Regions from separate parts of the Desulfovibrio aminophilus DSM 12254 genome, predicted to be linked through region 2. Evidence: predicted binding sites of a transcription regulator. Region 2 holds the regulator's gene; the other holds the start of a gene.
The links. The regulator sigma-54, encoded in region 2, starts transcription at its own class of promoters, with help from an activator protein. The targets are predictions, from matches to a motif close to CTGGCACGGNNNNTGCTT.
Positions count from the first base shown of each region.

Region 1: a site for sigma-54 is predicted at 3,288-3,305, ahead of H587_RS0103950 (glycyl radical protein). Genes of this name have one in related genera too.

Region 1 covers NZ_AUMA01000007.1:72,938-80,330, reverse strand. The annotation lists gene H587_RS17170 (APC family permease) at 1-588, shown strand, start outside; gene H587_RS17165 (DMT family transporter) at 686-1,600, shown strand; gene H587_RS0103955 (sigma-54 interaction domain-containing protein) at 1,629-3,128, shown strand; gene H587_RS0103950 (glycyl radical protein) at 3,451-5,895, shown strand; gene H587_RS0103945 (glycyl-radical enzyme activating protein) at 5,987-6,883, shown strand; gene H587_RS21315 (ErpA-related iron-sulfur cluster insertion protein) at 6,904-7,200, shown strand; gene H587_RS17160 (ErpA-related iron-sulfur cluster insertion protein) at 7,350-7,393, shown strand, end outside.
Region 2 covers NZ_AUMA01000006.1:297,581-304,973, forward strand. The annotation lists gene H587_RS0103440 (PTS sugar transporter subunit IIC) at 6-680, opposite strand; gene H587_RS0103445 (PTS sugar transporter subunit IIB) at 706-1,182, opposite strand; gene H587_RS0103450 (PTS sugar transporter subunit IIA) at 1,185-1,625, opposite strand; gene rapZ (RNase adapter RapZ) at 1,631-2,512, opposite strand; gene H587_RS0103460 (PTS sugar transporter subunit IIA) at 2,520-2,969, opposite strand; gene hpf (ribosome hibernation-promoting factor, HPF/YfiA family) at 2,971-3,513, opposite strand; gene rpoN (RNA polymerase factor sigma-54) at 3,555-5,003, opposite strand; gene lptB (LPS export ABC transporter ATP-binding protein) at 5,235-5,957, opposite strand; gene H587_RS19490 (LptA/OstA family protein) at 5,957-7,249, opposite strand; gene lptC (LPS export ABC transporter periplasmic protein LptC) at 7,246-7,393, opposite strand, start outside.

The DNA.
Region 1 (7,393 bases), on a different contig from region 2:
ATCCTCGCCTGCGCCGTGCTGGGAGCCGTATGCACCGGCATCAACGGTTTCTACGTCGCCTCCACCCGTCTCATGCTGGCCATGGCCCGCGGCCGGATCCTGCCCACCTGGTTCGGCGACATCCATCCGAAGTACCGCAGCCCCTACAAGGCCGTCGTCTTCACGATCATTCTCGTGCTGCTGACCCCCTACGCCGGACGCTCCGCAGTGGGCTGGACGGTGGACATGAGCGCCGTGGGCACGGCCATCGGCTACCTGTACACCTGCCTGGCCGCCCGCCGCATGTTGCTGACGACCAACGCCGAAGGCAAGAATCTGAAGTCCTTCTACTGCGTCGTCGGCGCGCTGACCTCCGTGCTCTGCCTGCTGCTTCTGTGCATCCCCGGTTCGCCGGCGGCCATCGGCGCCGCGCCGGCATGGTGCCTGACCGTGTGGGTCGTCATGGGCGTGTTCTTCTACTACTCCAGCCGCAAGACCTGGATGGACATGCCTGAACGGGAAGTCCGTCGGCACATGCCCGGCTCGGAGGACATCCAGGTGTTCTTCAACCCCGGCAAGAGAGGCGCCGAGGCCAAGTCCACGAACTAAAACAAAGGTTCCGCGCAATAAACAATCCCCCCGTCACGGTCCTGTCCGCGACGGGGGGATTTTCGCCGATAAACGTTCTGTCCCAGGTGACGCCGACATGTTGATTCAACCGACTCTGAACGGCCCGCTCCTCGTTCTCGCCGGGGCCCTATGCTTCAGCACCACGGGATTCGCCCAGGCCCTGGTGGTCGGAGACGGGGCCACCCCCCTCGTCATAGGGGCCCTGCGGATGCTCATCGGCGGTGCAGCGCTGGCGGCATGGTGCGTTTGGAGGGGAATTCTGCCGAATAAAGGCCGTTGGCCGCTAAAAGGGGTGCTCCTGCCCGCCTTGGGGCTGGCGGGATACCAGGTGCTGTTTTTCACAGGCACCGCCTCGGTCGGCGTGGCCGTGGGCACGGTGGCGAGCATCGGGGTATCGCCGCTCGGCGTGGCGGCATTGAATTGGCTGATATACAGAGAAAAACCTGTGCGCGCCTGGTATCCGGCCACTGCGGCGGCCGTGCTCGGATTGGTGCTGCTGAACTGGACCGATGGGGCGCTGGACCGCCTGTGCAGCCTGCTGCCTTCGCTGGCCGCCGGACTGTCCTACGCGGTCTATGTAGTCTGCAGCAAGCCTCTCCGGATGTACGCGCCTGAAGCCATCATGATGATGGCCTGCCTGCTTTGCGGCCTCCTCCTCGGACCCTTTCTCTTCATTTCTCCGTTGCACTGGCTGCTGTCGGTCAAAGGCGTCCTGGTCGCGTTGAACCTCGGCGTCGTCACCGCGGCGCTTGCTTTTTCGCTCATGCTCGCGGGGTTGATGAAAACACCCGCGCCCACCGCCGCCACCTTGGGCCTGGCTGAACCGCTCTGCGCCGCGCTGCTCGGCTTTGCGTGCCTGCACGAACCCGTGACGGCCCAAGCCGTCACGGGCATCGCCTGCATTCTCTGCTCCGCGCTGGTTTTGATTTTCTGGCCGACGCCGCCTTGCGGTTCCGGCCGGAGTTCGCCAATATCTGAAAGGCGGGCCTGAAGAACAACAGCCCTGAGAGAGGGGGACTATGGATTTCGACATCCGCAAATTCCACAATGTCAGCCGCGCAAGCGTCCTGACCCAGGAAATGCAGGCCCTGTGGGACTCCATGGCCGTCGGTGTCGCCGTCGTGAACGCCAAGGGCATCTGCGAATACATGAATCCCATCCAGCGCCGCACCGACGGGTTCACAGAAATCAATGTGATCGGTCGGCACATCACCAGCCTCTATCTTCCTCACGAGCGCGACCTGATCCCCACCATGGAGTGCCTGCAGAAGGGCGAACCCCTCCTGAAGCGGGCCTACTGGTACAAAACCACCAAAAACTATCTGGCCAGCACGGTCACGGATTTCTTTCCTCTTTTCGATCGGGGCAAGAAGGACGGATGCATCGCCTTCATCATCTGGCTCGGGCCGGCCATGTTCGGCGACTCCGGGAAGAAGGCGAAATCCCCGCTCTCCAGCGTCAGCGCCCCGAGCCTTTACACCTTCGACAGCATCGTGGGCCGCGATGAAAAACTGCGCGCGGTCGTCGACGCCTCCAGGGTCGCCGCGGGAACCGCTTCCTCGGTGATGATCTGGGGCGAATCGGGCGTCGGCAAGGAGGTTTTCGCCCAGGCCATCCATACGGAAAGCGACCGGCGCGACAGACCGTTCATCCCGGTGAACTGCGCGGCGATTCCGGAAAATCTGCTGGAGTGCATCCTGTTCGGAACGGTCAAGGGATCCTACACCGACGCAAACGACAAGCCCGGCCTTTTCGAAAAGGCCGACGGCGGCACCATCCTGCTCGACGAGCTGAACTCCATGCCGTTGGCATTGCAGGCCAAGCTCTTGCGGGTGTTGCAGGAAAAACGTGTGCGACGTCTCGGCTCCTTCACGGAAATTCCGGTGGATGTGCGGATCATCAGCATCCTCAACGAGCCGCCGCTGCAGGCCGTGGAACGCGGCATCCTGCGCCGGGATCTTTATTATCGACTGGCCGTTGTCGGCCTGGAGATCCTGCCCCTGCGCGAACGCAAGGACGACATTCCGATGCTGGTCCGCTCCTTCGTGGAGGCCTCGGATCTGCGCTCCAAGTACGAACAGGTGGAATTCTCTCCGGAAGTGCTTCAGCTTTTCAAGGAATACGACTGGCCGGGCAACATTCGTGAACTCGCGCACGTGGTCGAGTGCTCAATGATCATGGTGGGGCCATCGGGCATTATCGAACAAGCCTGCCTACCGCAGCATTTCCTTGAGGCGAAACGTGAATATGGGCGCAATCTCGGCCTTGCGGCCAAGGGGTCCGTGACGGCCCAAGCTCTCCCGGAAGCGCCCGCGAACGAGTATTACGATTACAGCGACGTAAAACGCACCGAGGTCATCGCGCTCAAGAACTGCTTGAACGCATATGAACGCCGCTGCATCACGAACGTTCTGCGCGTGACCGGCGGCAACGTGGCCAAGGCGGCCCGCATCCTCGAAATGACGGCGGCCGGCCTGCGCTACAGGATCAAGACGCTGGAAATAGACGACGTGTATTGATCCCCGTCCCCCATCGCTCCCTTCGCAGCGCCTCGACTGCGGAAAAAATCTTCGAAAAAAGAAAAAAAACTTTCTCAATCTAAAAATTTGTTGCGCCCACCGTTCCGGGTTTTTGATAAAAAAATCAATTATATCAAATTAATACAAACAAAAATAGTGCTGGCATACCTCCTGCTAATGCAAAATATCACAAACTCCGCAATGGCGGAGAGCGCCACGAGCTGGCGGACATAATCGCACCACTTGCCAATCGGGAGGAATGACCATGACGACGCTTCCTTTCTCCAGCTCCAAGAAGCAAGCCATCGAAGAAGTGGCGAACATGACGTTCGACATGAACAAGGTGGCGACGGGACCAAAGGAATACAAGCTCAACTGGGAGACCATGAATTCGCGCTTCAAGGAACAGATGGAGTTCCTGATGAACGCGCCTCAGGTCATGGACGCCGAGCGCCTTCAGCACCTGCACGACGTATACAAGGAATTCGCGGGGGAGCCGGTCGTCTACATTCGCGCCAAGCTGCTTGAGCGCGTGCTCCTCAAGAAGAAGATCTTTCTCGACGGCAACCCCATCGTCGGCACCCTCACCAGCGCCCGCTGCGGCGTGCTCCCGTATCCCGAGTGGAACGTGCAGTGGATCAAGGACGAGATGCAGATGGCCAAGATGGCCTCTCTCGGCGAAATGAAGATCCCGCAGGAAACCGAGGAGCTTCTCCAGCAGACTTACAAGGAATGGAAGGGCCGCACCTGCATCGACTTGAACAACAAGATGTTCAAGGACATGTTCGGCTTCAACCCCTCCGCCTACCACAAGGGGGGCATGTACTACGAGAACGTCAGCGTCGCGAGCGGCTCCGGCATCGCCGACTACCCCAGGGCGCTGAATGAGGGAATGCGCGCAATCATCGACGACCTGAAGGATCGTCTGCGCAACTGCCCCACCACCCTCGACGACAAGGAGCGCTTCGATCTTTACCGCGCCATGATCGTGGTCTGCGAGGCCGTGGTCGCCCATTCCCACCGCTACGCCGAACTGGTGGAAAAGACCGCCGAGACGGAAACCGACCCGAAGACCAAGGCCGAGCTGCTCGAAATCGCGGAAATCTGCCGCCGCGTTCCCGAGTTCCCGGCGCGCAACTTCCGTGAGGCCGTCCAGTCCTTCTGGTTCATGCATCTGTGCATCGAGACCGAACAAATGGCCTGCGCCACCTCCCCGGGCCGCTACGGCCAGTATATGTATCCCTTCTACAAGAAGGACCTCGACGAAGGAAAGCTCAGCCGCGAACAGGTTGTCGCCCTCCTCAAGATGCAGTGGATCAAGCACATGGAGCTGGGTGAGTATCAGGGCGGCTCCTACGCCAAGACCCTCTCCGGCCACACCGGCCAGACCATCACGATCGGCGGCGTGGACAAGGACGGCAACGACGCCAGCACCGAGCTGGAGGAACTCCTGCTCGAAACACAGATCCAGGTGCGCGGCATCCAGCCCACGCTGACGCTGCTCTATCATCCCAAGATGTCGGATGCTTACATGAGCAAGGTCGTGCAATGCATCCGCGGCGGTTCGGGACAGCCCCAGATCCTCAACAACAACGTCGTGATCCAGCGCACCCTCGCCCGCTTCGCCCAGTATGAAGGCGGCATCACCCTGGAAGACGCCCGCAACTGCGGCAACTACGGCTGCGTGTCCACGGGCATCTGCGGCAAGGGCAGCTTCATCACCCAGGAAGACCAGCCGTGCCTCGCGAAGATCATCGAAATGGTGATGTACAACGGCACGGATCCGACCACCAAGAAGCAGCTCGGAATCGAAACCGGCGAATTCACCGAGTTCAAGAGCTTCGATGAGGTCTACGAGGCCTACAAGAAGCAGCTGAAGCACCTCTTCGGCATCTCCCGCAAGCACTCCGACCTGTCCCAGATGGCGCGCCTGCAGGTGGTGCCCAGCGTGCTCCGCTCGGTCATGTACGACGGCTGCATCGACAAGGGGAAGTGCGAAGAGGCGGGCGGCACCCGCTACCCGCAGGTCAACCCGATCATGACCGCCGGCGTCGACGCGGCCAACTCCCTGCTGGCCATCAAGCACCTCGTGTTCGACACCAAGAAGATCACGATGGCCCAGCTCATGGAGGCCATCAAGGCCAACTTCGAAGGTTTCGAGGACATCCGCAGGATGTGTTACGAGGCGCCCAAACACGGCAACGACTACCCCGAAACCGAAGCCTTCGTTCAGCAGTACTACCGCGACGTGGACGAGATCCACAACTCCATCGGTCCGGACTGCTTCGGCTACCGCACGCCGCTGGACGCCTACTCCCTCTCGTACCACAACTACTTCGGCGCGCTCATGGGCGCCCTGCCGACCGGACGCAAGGCGGGCGTCGCGCTCACCGACGGTTCCGTCTCCGCCATGCCCGGCACCGACCATGAGGGCATCACCGCCCTCATCAAGTCCGGCGCCCAGGCCATCGACACGGTTCGTTACGGCGCGAACCACTTCAACGTGAAGCTGGTGCCCGCGGCTCTCGAGGGCCCCGCCGGAACGCGCCTGCTGACTTCGCTCATCAAGACCTACTGCGACTTCGGCGGATCGCACATCCAGTTCAACGTCGTGACCTCCGCCACCCTGAAGAAGGCCCAGGAAGTCCCGCAGGACTACAAGAATCTCGTGGTCCGCGTGGCGGGCTTCAGCGCCTACTTCACCCGCCTCGACAAGGGCGTACAGGACGAAATCGTGAAGCGCACGGAATACGCGCAGGCCAACTGACCCTATGCCCCAAGGGGGACGCCGTTGCCGCTGCCGCGGCGTCCCCCTTCTTTGGTTCCCGCCTCATCAAATCGACTCGGAGTTCCTGACCATGCAAGAGGGAATGGTATACAATATTCAACGGATGTCGGTGCAGGACGGCCCCGGCCTGCGGACGACTGTCTTTCTCAAGGGTTGCCCCCTGCACTGCATCTGGTGCAGCAATCCCGAGTCGCAGAAGTTCGCGCCGCAGATGATGTACTTCGAGAATCTCTGCACGGGCTGCGGCGCGTGCGCCAATGCCTGTCCCAACGGCGCGGTCGTGCTTCTTGAAAACGGCAAGTTCGGGCGCGATCCGGAAAAATGTACCGACTGCGGCGTCTGTACGGAAGTCTGCCCCCGCCAGGCCCGGGTCATGTCCGGCAAGATCATGACCGTGGAGGAAGTCATGGAGGTCGTCCGCAAGGATGAACTCTTCTACCTCAATTCCGACGGGGGCGTGACGTTCGGAGGCGGAGAACCGACGGCCGGCGGGGATTTTTTCCTCGCCCTGCTGCAACAGGCGCATGACGAGGCCTACCACTGCACTGTGGACACCTGCGGCTGCTGCCCGGAAGACCGCTTCAGCGAAACGATCAGGCTGGCCGATCTGCTGCTCTTCGACTGCAAGCACATGGACCCCGAACGTCACAAGGCCCTGACCGGACAGGGCAACGCGCTCATATTGAAGAACATGCGGAACGCCTTGAGCTCCGACACCAAGGTGCGCATCCGCATGCCCCTCATGCCGGGATTGAACGACACGGAGGAAAATCTCGCGGCGATGGCCGACTTCTTTGGCGAATTCCACCGTCACGAGATCGAGATCATGCCGTGCCATTTCTTCGGAAGAAACAAATACCTCGCGCTCAACCTGTCCATGCCGCCTCTGCGCCAGTATACCCCCGAGGAGCTCAGGGCGGTCGAGGAGCGCTTTGGAAGATATGGGCTCAAGCCCGTCATCGTTTAACGACGGAAAACGGAGGAACAATGTTCACACTGGAAACAACGGATGAAATCCTCGAAAAGCTCCGCGAGATGCTGGCGGACGAGGACGAAGGCACCTGTGTGCGCCTTCGCGAGTACAAGGTAGGCGGTGGGTGACACAGCAAGATCGTGCTCGGTCTGGGCATGGAAGAAGCCGATGAGGACGAGGATGAACGGATCGACGTCGACGGCGTCCCGTTCATCGCGGAAAAGGACTTTCTGCTGAAGTACGGCAAGTCCTACACGCTGACCTTTGATGAGAACAAGCAGACCGTTTTGAACGCTACCGCCGCGCCATAGCGGGCCGCGCCGTTTCCTCGAGAATGACAGGCGCTTCGCGCCGAATCGGCCCTCCCGCGCGCACGGTACGTTCGAAAAGCAATTGCCCTGGAACGTCTCGGAAAACGGGCATGTGCCCGTCACCATGCGACACCCAAAAAGGAGGAACGATGTTCTCGGTCGAAACGACTGAAGAAATTCTCAAGAAACTCAG
Region 2 (7,393 bases):
ACAAGTCAGAAAATCCCGGCGAAGGAGAAAAGTATGACCAGAACCGCCCCGGCGGCGAACAGGGCCTGGGCCTTGCGTAATCGCAGGGAGAGCACCCCGCCAAGTCCGGCGGCCAGGAACAACGGGGTCCAGCTCAGCCGTGACGTGGCCAGTTGCGGCCCGAAGCGCAGCAGGCAAAGGTCCGTGAGCACGGCCAAGGCCAGGATGCTGGAAAAGAAGAACAGCCAGGAAAAAAGCGCTGACGTGCGCAACGCCCGAAGAACCAGCCGGGGAGGCAGGTCCGGGTCGGCGGAATGCCGGGCCCACTGGAGAATGGCGCTATAGCTCCGGTTCTGCCATTCGCGCAGCGCGCCTTCCAGGCGGGCGCCCAGCCAGGAAAGCGGCATGGTCAAGACGAGCGGCACGGCGATCTGGGCTGGATGGGTCAGACCGAAATGCGTGACAAGCGCCAGGGCGGCTGTGGTCGAGGCGGCAAGATGCGGGGGAATGTATGTTCCGGCCGGAATGGCGTCGAGCCAGAAAAGTTCATAGAAGACGGCAACGGCCAGGGAGGTGCTCCAGTCACCTCCAAAGAGGCTCCAGAGAAAACCGATGGCCAGGGGGCGTTCAACGAGCCCCAGGTTCAAGCTGGAGCGACAGAGCCCGAGGAGGACAAAAAAAAACCGACCGCGCTGAACCAGGCGAGGCTGCCGAGAGTGAAGTCCATCATTTGAACCTCGCTTGCACGGGGTCGTTGGGAACGCAGCGGAAGTCCAGGCTTACCCCATGTTGGGAAAAAAAGCGCAAGCAGGACTCGTCGTCGGTGGAGAGGGCCACGCTGGGCGATATTTGGCGCCGACCCGGCTTGTAGTGGATGTTGCCGACATTGAGGCTCTCGAACTGGAATCCGCGCTCGAAGGCCCGACGGGCGTCGGCGCAGGATGAGAAGAGCACCAGCGCGGCGAGGGGGTGGCCGGACATGGCCTGGACCAGAGCCAACTGGGTGCGTTCCACATGCACAAAAAGGCTGGTGGTGTTTTGGGGGATGGCCAGGGACATGATTTCCTGCTGGATGCTGTCGCCGGCCACTTCGTCATTGGCCACGATGATCGTGGAGGCTCCGGTATAAGGGAGCCACGCTTCAATGACCTGGCCGTGAATCAGCCGGTTGTCGATGCGCACCCAGAGGGATTCCAAGGACATGTCTAGCCTTCCGCGCGGTTGCGGCGCAGGATCTCCCCGGCCACGACGATGCCCTGCTGCCCGGCCTTCTTTGCCTGCGCCGAGAGTTCCGCCAGGGGTTGGTTCCGGCTTTGGAGCACCTTGAGGAGCATGGGCAGGTTCACGCCGGTGATGACTTCCAGTGCCGCCGACTTGCACAGGGACAGAGACAGGGTGGTGGGCGTACCGCCGAAGAGATCGGTCATGACCAACACGCCGGCGCCTTGATCCGTGGCCGACACGGCGGCTTTGATGCCCTCCACCAGTTCTTCCATGCCCGCCGAGGCGGCCATGCTCACGGCTCGGCACCCTTCCTGGGGGCCGAGGACCAGAGAGGCCGCCTCCAACAGGGTCTCACCGAAGTTGCCGTGGGTGACCAGCACCACTCCGATGTGCTTTTCCTCAATCCGCTCGTTGTTGGCCATGTCGCTCAACCCAGTTCAAGGTGTCGATGTTCCAGGGTCACGGCGTATCCGGTGCGCCGAAGTGCTTCGCAGACCAGTTCGGCTACCGCCACAGAGCGATGGCGGCCGCCGGTGCAGCCCAGGGCAAGGGTCACGCGATAGCGTCCCTCGGCCAGGTACAAGGGCAGGAGATAGGAGAGAAAGTCCAAGAACTTACTCCGGAACGTCGCCCCAGGGTCATTGGCCAGAACGTAGTCCGCGATGATTGTGTCCTTGCCGGACAGGGGCCGGAGGTTCTCGTCGAAATAGGGGTTGGGCAAAAAACGCAGATCGAAAAGCAGATCCGATTCGATGGGGACGCCGTACTTGAAGCCGAAGGAGATGATGTGGACCCGCAGCACACCCACTTCCTGCTCCAGCGAGGTCCACTTCTCCTGCAGGGTCCGGCGAAGGTCGTGAATGGAATAATTGGTGGTGTCGATCACCAGGTCGGCCCGCTTGCGCAGAGGGTCCAGGAGCACCTTCTCAGTCTCCAAGGCCTGCTCCAGGCCGAGGCTCCGGCTTTCCAGGGGATGCGGTCGGCGGGTGGTGGCGTAGCGTCGCACCAGTTCGGACAGCCTGGCCTCCAGAAAGACGATGTGCGTCCGGACGCCCTGTTTCTTCAATTCTCCGAAAGCCTTGCGCCACTCCTCGGGAAAGTCCATCTGGCGCAGATCCAGTCCCAGCACCAGACCCCGGTGCTTGCTGTCCTGCTCACGGAAGAGACTCACCAGCTTGGGCGTCAGGCTTGCGGGCAGGCCGTCGACGACGAAGAAGCCCAGATCCTCGAAGACCTTGAGGGCCGTGCTCTTGCCCGAGCCCGAGAGACCCGAGACCACGATGACCGAGAAGCTTCGGGTATCCCCCACCAGCGCCTCACCTGTCGTTCAGCAGGTCCCAGAGGGCCTGGCTGTTCGGAGCGGAGATGAAGCTCCGCCGGAAGGAGTCGTCCTTGAGCAGTCGAGAAATGTGGGCCAGGATGCGCAGATGCAGACCGGCCACCTGCTCGGGCGCCAGCACGAGAAAGAAGATGTGGCAGGGCTTGAAGTCCAGGGAATCGAATTCGACGCCCTGGATGCTCCGCCCCGCCACAACCACGATCTGGGTCAGCCCCGGCAGCTTGCCGTGAGGGATGGCGATGCCGTCCCCGATGCCGGTGGTGCCGAGGCTTTCGCGTTCAAGCAGGACGGCCACGGCCTCGTCCGGATCGACCGGCGGGGTCAGGGCGGCCAGAGACGCCGTCAACTCCGCCAGAACATCGGCCTTGGCCGTGGCCTTGAGGTCCGAGAGGACCAAGTCCCGCGACAGGTATTCCGAAAGCCGCATTTCAGATTCCAGGGTCGATGAGCCCGAAGTCGCCGTTCTTGCGCCGGTAGATGACGTTCAGGCCATCAGTCTCAGAGTTGCGGAAGACCAGGAAGTCGTAACTCCTGGACTCCAGTTGCATGGCGGCCTCGTCCACGCTCATGGGCTTGGGCTCGTACTTGTCCATCTCGGCGATGGACGGGGTGCGCTTCCCCGATTCCTCGATGAAGGTCAGCACGCCCATGCTCACTGCCCGTTCGCGGCCCGCGCGGCGGCGGTCCTTCTGCTTCTCGCGCATCCGGCGCAATTGGGCTTCGAGCTTGTCCAAGACCATGTCGATGGTCGAGTACATGTCCTCGGACTCTTCGTAGGCAGAAAGATGCAGATTGTCGGCCAGGAAGACCACGTCGGCCTTGTGGCGGAACTTCTCCACGGAGAGGTTGACCTGCAGTTCGGGATCCTCGGCGTCGGAAATGAACTTGGAGAGCTTCTCGAAACGCGACTCGGCGTATTCCTTGAGATGCTCGGACGGGTCGAAATTCTTGAAGTTGAAGGAGATGTTCATATGTATCCTCCTGTTCGAGTAAGGAGTGTACGGGCCAAGGGTCAGAGAATGTCCTTGCGCTTGGACGAAGAGGCGATGTTCATGGCCGAACGGTACTTGGCCACCGTGCGGCGGGCGATGTCCACCTTGAGGTGATCCTTGAGGATTTCCCCGATGCGCTCGTCGGACAGGGGGTGCTTGGGATCCTCCTCGCCGATGAGCTTTTTGATCAGGGCCTTGACGCTCTCGGAACCGACCTGGGTGCCGTCCTCCAGGTCCAGGGCGCTGTTGAAGAAGAACTTCAGCTCGAACACGCCGTGCGGCGTGGCCACGTACTTGCTCGTGGTGATGCGGCTGACCGTGGACTCGTGCATGCCGATGTCCTCGGCCACTTCCTTGAGTATGAGCGGCTTGAGCTTGGTCACGCCGTACTCGAAGAACTCGCGCTGGAAGCGCACGATGCTCTCCACGACCTTGTAGAGGGTGCGCTGACGCTGGTAGAGGCTCTTCATGAGCCAGGCCGCCGAGCGCATCTTCTCCTGGACGTAGTCCTTTTCCTTGCCCGCGGTCTGGGACAGGGAGTCGGCGAAAAAGGTGTTCAACTGAAGGCGCGGCAGTCCATCCTCGTTGAGTACGATGATGAAATCGTCGCCGTACTTGTAGACGAAGACGTCCGGGGAGACGTAGTGCGGCTCGGTGCTGGAGAAGTTGGCCCCGGGCATGGGATCAAGCTTCTGGATGATTTCCAGGTAGTGCTTGAGCTCCTCCATGTCGATCTTGAACTTGCGGGCCAGTGGCTTGTAGCGCTTCTTTTCGAGGTCTTCCAGGTGCTCGTCCACCAGTGAGAGCAGGATGGGGTCGGTCTCGCCCAGGATCTCGAGCTGCACGAGCAGGCATTCGCGAGGAGTGCGCGCGGCCACGCCCACCGGGTCCAGGCGCTGGATGCGGTGGATGACGGCCTCGATCTCCTCGTCCGCGGCGTCGGGCACCATGGCCCGAATGTCGTCCATGTCGGCATGCAGATAGCCGCCGGAATCCAGGTTGCCGATGACCGCCTCGCCGATGTCCAGTTCCCGCGGGGTGAAGTGCGACAGGCGCATCTGCCAACTCAGGTGGCCGTCCAGAGAAGGCTTGCTGGCCAAGCGGGCCTCGAAGGAGACGCCCTCCTCCGGTATCTCGGTTTCGCGAACCTGGGCCTGCTTGGAGATGCTGGAAAATTCGCCCAGGTAGTTCTCCCAGTCCGTGCTGCGGATCATCTCCTCGCTGCGTTCCGGGGAAGTCATTTCAGGCGTGGCCGTGGTCTGGTCCACCTCCACGGGCATTTCTTCCATGGGCAGGTCCGAACGTTCGGTCTCGGCTTCCTCCAAAAAAGGATTCTCCAGAAGCTCCTGCTGAACCGTTTCCACCAGCTCCAGGCGCGAGAGCTGCAACAGCTTGATGGCCTGCTGCAACTGGGGGGTCATGACCAGCTGCTGCGAGAGCTTGAGTTGTTGTCTCAGTTCAAGTCCCATGACGCCCGAAACATCCTTTATGGGCCGTTTGGGCGGCCCGATTCAGCTTATTTTTTCACGTTACGGCTTCATTGTGCCACAGTCACCCGGACGGCGCAACCAAGGATCTCGCGGAACTCCCCGTCCGTATTGGTTTTTCGATGAAGACCGCCGACATGAAAAAAGTGTACCAAGTCTGGCGAGGCATGTAAATCGGGCCGGCACGGCGGGCAAACGGAAAAGGCTGGGCGGTCAGAGGCTGAAATCTTCGCCCAGGTAAAGCTGGCGGGCCTTGCTGTCGCGCACGATCTCTTCCGGGGTGCCCTCGAGAATGATCGTGCCTTCGTAGACCAGATAGGCGCGATCGCAGATATTCAGGGTTTCGCGCACATTGTGGTCCGAGATGAGGATGCCCATGCCCATCTTCTTGAGCATGGAGATGATCTCCTGGATGTCGATGACCGCTATTGGGTCGATGCCCGCGAAGGGTTCATCCAGGAGGATGAACTTTGGGTCCAGAATGAGCGCCCTGGCGATTTCCAGCCGCCGTCGTTCGCCGCCGGAAAGGTACATGGCGGGCTGGTCCGCCAGTCGCTTGATGCCGAATTGGTCCATGAGTTCGTCGGCGCGCTTGCGTTGCCGCTCCGGCGAGAGAGCGGACTGCTCCAGGATGATCTGGAGGTTCTGGCGCACGGTGAGCTTGCGGAAGATGGAGCTTTCCTGAGGCAGGTAGGACATGCCGAGACGGGCCCGTTCGTGCAGTGGTCGGTCGGTGATGGGCTGGTCTTCCAGGAGCACTTCCCCGCCGTTGGGCCGGACGATGCCCACGAGCATATAGAAGGTGGTCGTCTTGCCCGCGCCGTTGGGGCCGAGCAGACCGACCACCTCGCGGGGAGAGAGATTCAGGTGGATGTCGTGGACCACCTCGCGGTTGCCGTACCGCTTCTTTAGGTTCGTGGCGATGAGACCGGCCATCAGGGTTTCTTCGCCCCCTCGGGCACACGGAAGATGGCTTCCACCCGTTTGTTCTGTCCGCCGAGCACCTCGCTGCGGTTGTCCTTGACGTAGAACTTGATGACTTCCCCGGCGACGCTGTTGGCGCCGTCGTTCAGCCGGGGGTTGCCCTCCATGCGCAGGACGCCGTCCTTCACGAAGTAGATCAGGGTCTGGCAGGTGCCTTCGCTTTTTTCCTTCTTCATCTTCACACCGCCGTCGGCCACGATGCGCTCGATGTTGTCGGCCACGTCCTTGGCGCCCTTGCCCGCCTCGGTGAAGTAGGCAGAAAGGGTGGTCGCCCAGAGATGCAAACCTTCGTGCTCGGCCTGGACGTTGCCCGAGAAGGTCACCTTGCGGTCCTTCTCCACATAGGTCATCCGATCGGCGGTGATTTTCACCGGAGTCTGGGCCTCTGTCGTGGCGGACGGTGTTTCACCGGGAACCACGGGGACCGGTTGGACCGCCTCGGTGATCTCGGAACGCGAGGCGACGGGAGCGGTCGGCTCCGGCGTCGTCGATTTGGAAGACGCCGCCGGTGTCGAAAGCTGGGCCAGGGGCTTCACCCCGGGAGTCTCGGGCAGCAGTTCCGAGGCGTGAACGAAGCCGAGAGCCTTGGATTCTTCAAGGTTCTTGTCGTCCAACTTGAAGACGGCGAACCAGCCGTCGCGGAGGAAGGCGGCCTGGACGCGCTGGCCGGGAGCCAGCGTGGCGGAAATCGGAGAGTTGACCGCCCGGGCCGTGCGCACGGAGACTTTTATGGCGGCGGCCTTGATCTCCGAAGGGATGATGCTGGAAACCGGCAGGGGCTTCGTTTCCACTGTGGGCGCGGCGATGGGAGCGGACTGCGCCGGAGCTTTGATCTCCGGCATGGGCACACCTACGGGAATCTTGGTTTCAGCGGGTGCCGGCTGCGCCGTACCGACGCCGACGGGAACCTGGTTTTTGGTCGGCGGAGCGGGGATCTGCACCTTGGCTGCAGGGGCTGGCGCAGCCTCCGGAGTTACGGGCAAAAGGAAACTGGCCTTGGCGTAGCCCAAAGCCTTGGATTCTTCCGGGGTGGCGGCGTTCAGGTCGAAGACGGCGTACCAGCCGTCGCGGAGATGATCCACGCGGACCTTCTCCCCGGCCTGAAGGGTCTTGACGTGTTCGCTCTCCAGACTGCGGGCCTTGCGCACGTTGAGCGGCCGGTCGGCATAACGGATCTCGCCGAAGGCCCATGCATGGGTGGCGATGAGCAGCAAAATGAGGGCGAACGTGAGGCGTTTGGTCATGGTGTCGTTCCTTGGGGCTTGGACTGGTCCGCTGGGGGCAGAAGGTCAAGGTTCACATCGCGCGAGGCGATGAAGGCCGTCACGCCGCCGGCGGCCACCAACTCCCGGGAGGCCAGATCGATTTCCACGGCCGCGGCGTCGATG